One region of the Endozoicomonas sp. ALB032 genome, then DNA from elsewhere that is predicted to be linked to it. Evidence: predicted binding sites of a transcription regulator. Region 1 holds the regulator's gene; each other region holds the start of a gene.
What was found. Region 1 encodes PhoB, which activates phosphate uptake and scavenging genes when phosphate is short. Its sites were predicted from a motif close to TGTCATANNNNTGTCANA; they were not measured.
Positions count from the first base shown of each region.

Region 2: a site for PhoB is predicted at 1,599-1,616, ahead of ACO6VG_RS04840 (ABC transporter permease subunit). Genes of this name have one in related genera too.
Region 3: a site for PhoB is predicted at 1,790-1,807, ahead of ACO6VG_RS03920 (PhoX family protein). Genes of this name have one in related genera too.

Region 1 covers NZ_JBLYNW010000001.1:2,173,815-2,177,099, forward strand. The annotation lists gene ACO6VG_RS07730 (chorismate--pyruvate lyase family protein) at 1-338, shown strand, start outside; gene ubiA (4-hydroxybenzoate octaprenyltransferase) at 553-1,440, shown strand; gene phoB (phosphate regulon transcriptional regulator PhoB) at 1,770-2,459, shown strand; gene phoR (phosphate regulon sensor histidine kinase PhoR) at 2,504-3,285, shown strand, end outside.
Region 2 covers NZ_JBLYNW010000001.1:1,458,732-1,462,016, forward strand. The annotation lists gene ACO6VG_RS04835 (RING finger protein) at 1-1,377, opposite strand, end outside; gene ACO6VG_RS04840 (ABC transporter permease subunit) at 1,660-3,285, shown strand, end outside.
Region 3 covers NZ_JBLYNW010000001.1:1,244,354-1,247,638, forward strand. The annotation lists gene ACO6VG_RS03920 (PhoX family protein) at 1-1,692, opposite strand, end outside; gene rplI (50S ribosomal protein L9) at 1,921-2,367, opposite strand; gene ACO6VG_RS03930 (hypothetical protein) at 2,399-3,271, opposite strand.

The sequences.
Region 1 (3,285 bases):
GTGGTGGCCGACCCAGAGTGTTTGCACGAAGTGTATTGCCTCACAGCAGTCTTATTGGCACGAACAGAGAGCTGCTGCAACTGGGCACTAAGCCCCTGGGGGAGTTTTTATTTAATCATCCCGGTATGCGTCGGGGACCATTTGAGGTAGCGGAACTGCCGGCTCGTCAGTTTAATCCTCATCTGGTTGAAAAATACTCTGATGAAACAGCCTGGGGAAGGCGGTCGTTATTTTATTTGCACGAAAAGTCTATATCTGTTTGTGAAATCTTTTTGCCGGACCTGTCTGAACAGACAGAGAAGCACTCCAGAGTCATGTCGAAGCATCCTGAACCCTGAAGCTCTACAAGAATGATTGTTTGTCGAAGCACTTACCTCGTGAAATATAGAGATTTCCGCAGTCGGTCTGGTCATGGCCTGATTGAGAACCTGGCCTGACCTGATAAACTGGCGATGCGGGTCATGATTCAGGGCGATGAGCAATAAGAATCTCAGCGATGATAATAAAGATGCAGATAAGCAGCTAAATATTATGATGCAATTCAGAAAACCAATGGCGGTATTGGCAGGCACTGAAGTAGTTCTGCAACGATTTCCCCGTTTAAAAGATTTCTTACGGCTGGCCCGGCTGGACCGGCCTATTGGTATTTATCTGTTGTTCTGGCCTACTATGTGGGCACTCTGGGTGGCGGCAGAAGGTGTACCGAGTCTGAAGAATCTGGTGATTTTTTCGGTCGGCGTGGTTTTGATGCGCAGTGCAGGCTGCGTTATTAATGACTTTGCTGACAGGAAAGTGGACGGCCATGTTAAGAGAACACAGCATCGACCGCTGGTAACGGGTAAAATTCAGGAAAAAGAAGCGCTGATCTATTTCTCCGGTATGGTACTTTTGTCTTTCATTCTTGTACTCTTTACCAATACTCTTACCGTCCAGCTCTCTTTTGCCGGATTATTGCTGGCCTCGGCTTACCCTTTTGCCAAAAGACACACTCATCTGCCTCAGGTGGTTTTGGGGGCTGCTTTTGGCTGGTCGATACCCATGGCTTTTGCGGCTCAGAGTGGCTCGTTGGGAAACATCGTCTGGCTGATGTTTCTGGCCAATCTCTTCTGGACAGTGGCTTACGATACTCAATACGCCATGGTGGATCGTGACGATGATCTGAAAGTAGGTATCAAGTCCACAGCCATTCTATTTGGCGAGATGGATAACCTGATTGTTGGTTGCCTGCAGGTACTTACCCTGATGACACTGGCCATGGCAGGCCATCAACTGGAGTTAGGTGCTCTCTATTATCTCTCATTGTTGGCTGTCGCAGCCCTTTTCGTTTACCAGCAATGGTTAACCCGTCGTCGTGAGCGTGAAGCCTGCTTCAGGGCGTTTCTTAGTAACCACTGGGCCGGAGCCATTGTATTTGCAGGTTTCGTGTTGAGTTATCTTTGATCTTCAATCCGGCTTAGAGCCCGGTAAGTATTGCTACTTATGGTGGCTGTGGGGATAAATGGCGAAAAGCCTTACCCTGTAAACCCTGAGGGATCTTTTTATTTTTAAGCTGCAATATCAGCCTTTAGTGTGTCATCTGCCTGTAACATTTCAAAGGTGTAATGTCCGGTGTATAGTGCGGTTGATCAAAGTAGTGAGAAGCAGCCTGAGCGATAGGAAAGGTGCTGTCCTGAGACACTACCATCCTGATATAGCCCTAATGAGCTTCAGCTGATAGATGCCAGAACGTCACCGCCGAAATCGAATCGACAGATAACAGGTAGAGATTAATGCCAGGAAAGACCATTCTGATCGTAGATGACGAAGCACCGATTCGCGAAATGGTGACCGTTGCTCTGGAAATGGCAGGGTATGACTGTCTTGAGGCAGCAGATGCCAGAGAAGCGCACTCTCTGATTGTGGATAACAAACCCGATCTGATCTTGCTGGACTGGATGTTACCAGATGTCTCTGGAATTGAACTGGCCCGTCGTCTGAAGCGCAATGAGCTGACCTCTGAAATACCCATTGTTATGTTGACGGCCAAAGGTGAAGAAGACCACAAAATCCAGGGACTTGAAACCGGTGCCGATGACTACATCACCAAGCCTTTTTCTCCCCGCGAGCTGGCTGCTCGTTTAAAAGCGGTTCTCCGTCGTACAGGCGGATTTGATAACCAGTCTCCCATTGTCATCAAGGGATTGGAGCTGGACCCTGTCAGCCACAGAGTCTCTATTGATGGCTCACCTGCTGAAATAGGACCTACCGAGTACCGTTTGCTGCAGTTTTTCCTGACGCACCAGGAGCGTGCCTATACCCGTGGGCAGTTACTGGATCAGGTCTGGGGTGGCAACGTTTATGTGGAAGAGCGAACCGTTGATGTACACATTCGACGCTTGCGTAAGGCCTTAGGTGATAACTACGAAGCCTTTGTGCAAACGGTTCGTGGTACTGGATATCGTTTCTCAACGAGGGTGTAAACCTTTTATGCTCAGTGCTCAGCAGTTATCTGGCCGGGAGTAATATGACAACAATTTCAAAAACCCATTTGCTGAGCCGCATGATCGCCTACGTGATTGTCGGGTTTTCCCTGGGCTGGTTGTTTGGAGAGCCTTTTTTAGGACTCTGTGTGGTCATGGGAGGTTATTTTGTCTGGAGCTTCCGTCAGCTTTTCAAGCTGCTGGACTGGCTGAATGACCCCAAGGCCAGGAGCAAAGAGCCTCCTGAGAGTAAAGGGTTCTGGGGGCAAATTTTTGATGGTATCTATCGATTGCAAAAACAGCACAGTCGTTCCCGGCAAAAGCTGGCCGGAGTGATTGAACGTGTTCAGGAATCAACTGCTGCGCTGAACGACGGTGTTGTAATGATAGATAATCAGAGCAACCTGGAATGGTGGAATCCCGCCGCTGGAACTTTGATAGGGCTTAAGACGCCTGACGATCAGGGGCAGTTGATTACCAATCTGCTACGTGATCCAAGGTTTGTCGACTACTTTGAGCAGGGTGGTTATCAAAAAGCTCTTGAGATCCCCTCGCCAATCAACCCTGATCATCAACTGCAATTTAATATAACGGTTTATGGCAAAGGCAATCGTCTCATGACCGTTAGAGATGTCACGCGCTTGAATCAGCTGGAAGTCATGAGAAAAGACTTTGTTGCCAATGTCTCCCATGAACTGAGAACACCACTGACGGTTGTGTCTGGATACATCGAAACCATGCTGGACAGTCTGGGCCCGGATTCAGGTCTGCCCCCTGTTTGGGAAAAAGCACTGAACAGGATGCAGGAGCAGTCGCTGAGAATGCA
Region 2 (3,285 bases), 720 kb from region 1:
TGACACCAGATGCTGCACGGTGTACAAAAAAATTGTTGGCTTAAGTGCCCGGGCCCGCTCAACAATGGCCGGATCATTGCTGTCCAGTGCCATTCTCAACCGTAGATAGATAGGACAGTCATCGTCAGGCCAGGCCCTTCTCCCCGCTTGTATTTGTGTCGTCAGATGTTGCAGGGAGAACAAACAAACTAACGGCCAAAGTACCCGCGCCTGCTCAGCAATGTCTGGATCATCGATACCTTCTGCAATTCTCATCTCTAAAAAGATATGCCCATCATTTTCAGGCCAGGTCGCTCTCTCTGCCTGCACCTGTGACACCAGATGCCGCACAGAGTAAAAATTAACTAATGGCCAAAGTGCCCGCACCTGCTCAGCGATGGCCGGATCATTGCTGACTCCTGCACGAATCAGCCTTTCATAGATATACCTGTCATTCTCAGGCCAGGTTCCTCTCTCTAATAGCATTTCCTTCACAATATGAGCCACCTCTTGCATTTCTTTCTGGATCAGAAAGTCACCCAGAGCACTCTGATCCTGCCGACAATATGGACATAAATGGTTGCCTTTCATGTTAATTTCTTTTGTTAGACACCGTTTCAGGCAGTCCATATGGAACAAATGCAAACACGACGTTTTCACCAGGTCGTCAGATTCTTCAAAGTTATTCCGGCATGCTCTGCAAGTTTCCCCAACATATTCAACCCCCTGCGCTTCTTCAAAGTCATCCAAATCAGATTGAGGCAGCATAAAAACGGGATACAACAAAACTGTTTCTGGCTGATGCAACTGCCTGTGACCAGACAAATCTTTCCCCGATAGTTGAGCAAGCAGTTCCGAAGCATCTAACGGCGCCTGACGGAATAACGAACTGCTGAACACCCTCTTCTGTGAAATCTCTGTCAAAGCCGCAGATAAATCTGTGTCAGTAACGAATTGTCCGGGAGTGCTGCGATATCCATCATAAAACCATTGTTTCAACCACTGCCCGATCCTGAACAGAGCTGACAGGTAGTCAAACTGACAGTCAGGCCTATTAAACAATCCCTTGCCAGGAATACCCGGCATAAATGGTGGAGGTGGTGGGTCGGGTGGAAATCTGCCTCCTGATAATCGCAAGGCGGATTCAGGTGTTGATGTGGGCCATTCCGGCAGTGCAAAGCCTGTGCTGTTTTTCTCTCTTTTCTCACTAACATTCTCCGAAGAGATTAGCCACTGCCACAGAGATGACAGGAGGGCAACTTTAACGTCATCAGTTGACCTTGCTTGTGAGGGCGCATCAAACCATTGCTTTGCCTTTCCTTCTTGCGTTGCGGGAATACCAATAAGAAGTCCTTGAGAGTTGTCAGCAGCAAATCCACTGGCTGCCAGAGAGATCAAGAATGTAAATATGAAAGAAAACGGTTTTAAGTTGCACACAAATTTTCGCTTTTCTTCAGCTGGAGCCTCAGTGTAGCTGATACTGAATAGAGTGCGGTTTGGCTGCGGTGTTTTTCAGACAGCGTGTCCGGTCACGGCTATCTATCGCTCAATACCGGGTATACTGTTCCAAGATACTGAGAGTGGCGGCTTGAGTACTCAACTCCCATTTTTTTCAATTCTGTCATATTTCTGTAACACAGACCTTTTAAGGTACGCTCAATAATCTCTGCGACCAGTGCCATGTACCAACCAATAATAGAAGACAGCCCTGGTGTCGATTACAACACCCCGGCTCATAAACGTCATCAGTCACTTCGCTTTCTCAAAGATCACCTGACCCGGTGGGGTGTAGCCGTCGGTGGCCTCGGTGTTATTGCCGCCATTCTGCTGATCTTCATCTATCTTCTGTACGAAGTTGGGCCTTTATTCAAAAGTGCAGAAATTGAACAAAGCAGTACCTGGACACAGACGATCACAGGGGAGCAGCGCCCTCTCTATCAGAGTATGGAAGAACAGGCTGAACTGGCTTTTTCCATCACTGCCGACGGTGCCCTGACTTTTTCATCCACCCGAACCGGAGGGCAGAAATATCGCTATTCCCTGCCCCTTCCTGCCGGGACCTCAGTCACCACAATTAACAATGATCCATCCGATAGCAACCTCCTGGCTGCGGGTCTGAGTAATGGTCAGGTCATCATTTTCAAGCACGGCTATCAAATTACCTGGCCTGATGACAAGAGGCTGATCACGCCAAGGGTCACCTACCCATATGGTGAGGAAGCGATTGATCTGATAACGGATAATGAGGCTGTTTCACACCTGAGTATCAGTGATAGTGAAGATCAGCTGCTACTCACCGGTTATGGTGACAAGCGCCTCTATATGACCGCTTTTAGCAAGGAAGAAAACTTCCTGACGGAAGAAGTCACGCTTGAAGAAATGAGTGTCACTCTGCCCGAAGTGGATGGACCTGTTCACGATGTACTGATTGCTCCGGATCAGCACTGGCTTTTTGTTCAATCCGGTGCTGATGGCCTGACACTGATCGATATCAGCAACATCAATCAGCCTCACGTCGTGTCAGAGACTGACCTGACTAACGACTCGGCCAGAGTAACAACCATGACATTCCTGTTGGGTGGAGTTTCTCTGCTGATAGGCGATGACACCGGCATGGTCAGCCAGTGGTTCATGGTCAGAGATGAACAAAACCAGTGGCACCTGCAAAGAATTCGCGAGTTCGAGCTGGCCGGTGAACCTATTATGCAGATAGTGCCTGAGCATCGCCGCAAGGGCTTTCTGGCAGCCGATGACAAGGGTAATGTTGGCATCTTCTACACCACAGCCAACAGAACCCTGCTGACTGAGAAGCTGACCGACGGTCCTGTTGAGCAACTGGTTATTGCCCCCCGTAGCAACTACATGCTGGTGAGTAGCAATGGCTCTACCGAATTCTGGCGTGTTGAAAATGAACATCCGGAAGTATCCTTGTCGGCTCTCTGGGGTAGAGTCTGGTATGAGGGTTATGAGAAGCCTGAATATATCTGGCAGTCGTCTGCATCGAATAATGACTTTGAGCCAAAGCTGAGCCTGACCCCTCTGGCCTTCGGCACTCTCAAGGCCGCCTTTTACGCCATGTTACTGGCTACACCTCTGGCAATAGCCGGAGCCATCTATACGGCTTACTTCATGGCGCCAGCCATGCGTCGTAAAGTAAAGCCTGTCATTGAGTTGATGGAAGCACTGCCTACGGTCATTCTGGGTTTTCTGGCCGGTCTCTGGCTGGCCCCCCTGATCGAAAACAGTCTGGCAGGAATATTTGCACTCTTGTTGATTGTTCCAATCGGCATATTGCTCTTTGCTTTT
Region 3 (3,285 bases), 930 kb from region 1:
ACCATCCGGGCTGCCAAATTCATTGGCTTCATTCAATCCAGAGAGATTCACCAGGGCACTTTCTGATGCAAAAGAGCCGAACAGGAAGAACTCCCAGGTAAACTGGCTTGGATCAGCCCCTTCATTCCAGCGAATAATATGGCCATACTCATTTCCTTCACGAGGGTTGGCCACGTTGGTGTCGGTATCAGAATTGCCGTCCTGGTTATCACGATCAGTGTTGTTTGTCAGTGTCACATAAACAGAGCCGGTTTTCGGATCTACCGCAGTCCATTCGGGGCGGTCCATGGGGGTAGCGCCTACCAGATCAGCTGCACCCGGCGTGTTCAGGATAATTTCAGCCTGAGTCGTGAATCCTGAGATATCACCTAACCTTCCACCGTCTTTAGTGGTGGCATCGGGAGTCAGGGGCAACCACACACCCTGACCTTCCTCATCGAAGCGAGCGGCATACAAAGTACCTTCATCCATGTACTTTGCACCGGTGGCGAGACGATCTTCAGAGTCAGCATCTGCCGCGTCCCAGAGCTCTTTGGAAACAAACTTGTAGATGTACTCAAACCGGCTGTCATGGCCAGAATAGAAAACAACGGGCTGACCTTCTTCCAGTTTGCCAAATGAGCAGTCTTCGTGACGGAAGCGACCCAGAGCCGTCCGTTTAATCGCTTTAGCCTGTGGACTATAGGGGTCTATTTCTACAATGTATCCGTGACCATTAGCTTCGTTACGGAAATCCTCAGTCTCATCTCCGGAGCCCGGAGTTACATCAAAACGGGCAAACTCGCCGGTTTCGTTTTCGTCAGAAGATAGAGCGGTATCCCAATCATAACGGGTCCCCCTGGAACTGATACCCAGACGTATTTGTTCTTCAGTCCAGTTAGACGGGTCATCGGAACGGGTAAAATAGCCAGGCCAGTTTTCTTCACAGGTCAGATAAGTCCCCCAGGGAGTGTGACCATTACCACAGTTATTGTTGGTGCCCCGGGCAAGGGCTTTATTCCCTTTTTCATCCGTGTATTTGGTAATCAGCAGATCACTGTCTGCCACCGGCCCGGTCAGATCCATTTCAGAGCCTGCAGTGTAACGCTTGTTGTAGTTGCTGTTTTTAACCACATCCCAGACGCCATCAGTCAGTTTGATGTGAACCACTGAAACACCATGAGCGTTAATTTCTTTACGAACTTCCTCAGCAGGACGTACACCATTATTGTCAGTTGCCCCATTCGGATGCAGTCGCGTCTGATCAATAAACTCATGGTTTATACACAGCAGACCTTCAGTACTGTTGCCTTCAAGGGGGAAGAAATGCATCCCATCATGCATCATGCCAGTAGCATTCGCCTGATCGGTGGAACTGTTGGTGCCATCATCTTTCCACTCTGCCGCTAAATCATTCAATGGCGTTCCCCACGGCGCCAGAACCTGAGCAGAGTAGCCAGCAGGTACAGACACAGCATCGGTCTTGGAGCCGGAAATAGAGTCAAAGCCAAGAGAGAGCTCTGATGAAAAAACATCGTCAGAGTCGTCATCGTTACAGCCCGTTAAACCAAAGCTGGCCAGTGCACTAAATGCTGCCAGTGCACCCCCACGTTTCAGAACACCGCGGCGGGAGAGTTCTTTTTCCAGCACTGCCGAGATCGGCCTGTTATCACTGGAGTTATACACCGTCGGATCAAAAGTATATTTGCTCATGTAATATCTACTCGTTCAAGCCAGCTTTATTTGTTGTGTAATATCCTCTAAAGCAGGCTCATTAAACGACACAAGAATTACAGTGAAATGTATTTAAGATGACAGATTTAAAACAATCTTTTGACTGAAATGACGGCGAATGAAGAGGCAGGACAAAAGGCACATAAAAAAATACCCGTGGACCTAAGCCCACGGGTATTTTTCTATCAGGCGTGGTTACAACCGAACTTATTCAGCTTCAACGAATACCTTGATAGTCGCTGCAACGTCGGTGTGCAGCTGGATGGCGATGTCGTATTCGCCAGTAGCGCGAATGGGACCTTCGCCCATGCGAATTTCGCTCTTGGCTACTTCAACGCCAGCACCAGTGATGGCTTCAGCCAGATCACGTGAGCCGATAGAACCGAACAGCTTGCCTTCGTCGCCCGCTTTGGCGGTCAGGGTCAGTTCGATTTCAGCCATTTCAGCTGCACGCTTTTGGGCAGCAGCCAGCTTTTCGTTAGCAGCCTTTTCCAGCTCGGCGCGACGAGCTTCAAAAGCTTCAACATTTTCCTTGGTAGCAGGCACAGCCTTGCTGAAAGGAATCAGAAAGTTACGACCGTAACCGGCTTTAACGGTTACCTTGTCGCCCAGGTTGCCAAGGTTGGCAACTCTCTCAAGCAGGATAACGTCCATCGCTAGCCTCTTACCTTATACCTAGTGCCTGTCAGCCCTGAATCTGCTTACTCACGCGGTTGCGAAAATCAAACAGACTGTCAAGACAAGCAGTCAAAACAATAACCGGGTATGCCAGTTGCGTAAGGGTGATCAACAGCATATACAGTCCAATCAACCAGAAGCTGCCCCGTTGACGCAGTTTTACCAGCCCATGGACCAGCGCCAGACCTGCAATAAACAGTGGCAACGATGCGATGGGTACCAGGGCAGTCATCACAGGTGACAGCGCCGACCCCATCAAAGTGATGGTCAGTAGACCTACCCCGACAGCTGCGGGTAACCGCACCTTGCGGAATTCTTCACCGAATCCTCCGGGGTTATAGAGATCGGCCTGCCAGGAGCGCGCCAGCATCAAAGCCAGGACACAAAACAGTATGTGCACCCAGGCCAGAGCACCCGCTACGCCGTACTCCAGGACCTGTCTCAGATGTTCACCCGGTTGCAGAGCCTCTAGACTGCTACTGCCCTGGAGACTCTTTTTCAGAAACTCCATCACAGTGCCAGCCATGACGCTGATCATCTGCGGTGATATCTGGTACATGGCAAAAGCCACGAGGCCTCCCAGCGGCACAACAGCCAACAGGGTTTTCGGCCATGAGACAGTCTGGCGCAGGACGCAAGCCAGCAACGCTGTGGTTGCCAACCCGATCAATACGCTGTATTGACCAAAGGCGGCCCAGGCTATTCCGGGTAACAAAGCCCAAATCAGGACTTTCAGTCCGTGGTCAATGCCGCGACGCAGTATCACCAGAGATACAATAGCCGCACTCAACCAGAAAAGCATGGGAATACAGGCAAATATGACCGCCAGAAACAAGGAATGTTTCGGGCTTTTCATTGCCAGTTCCGCCAGTTTACGCATCAAGCAATACCTTC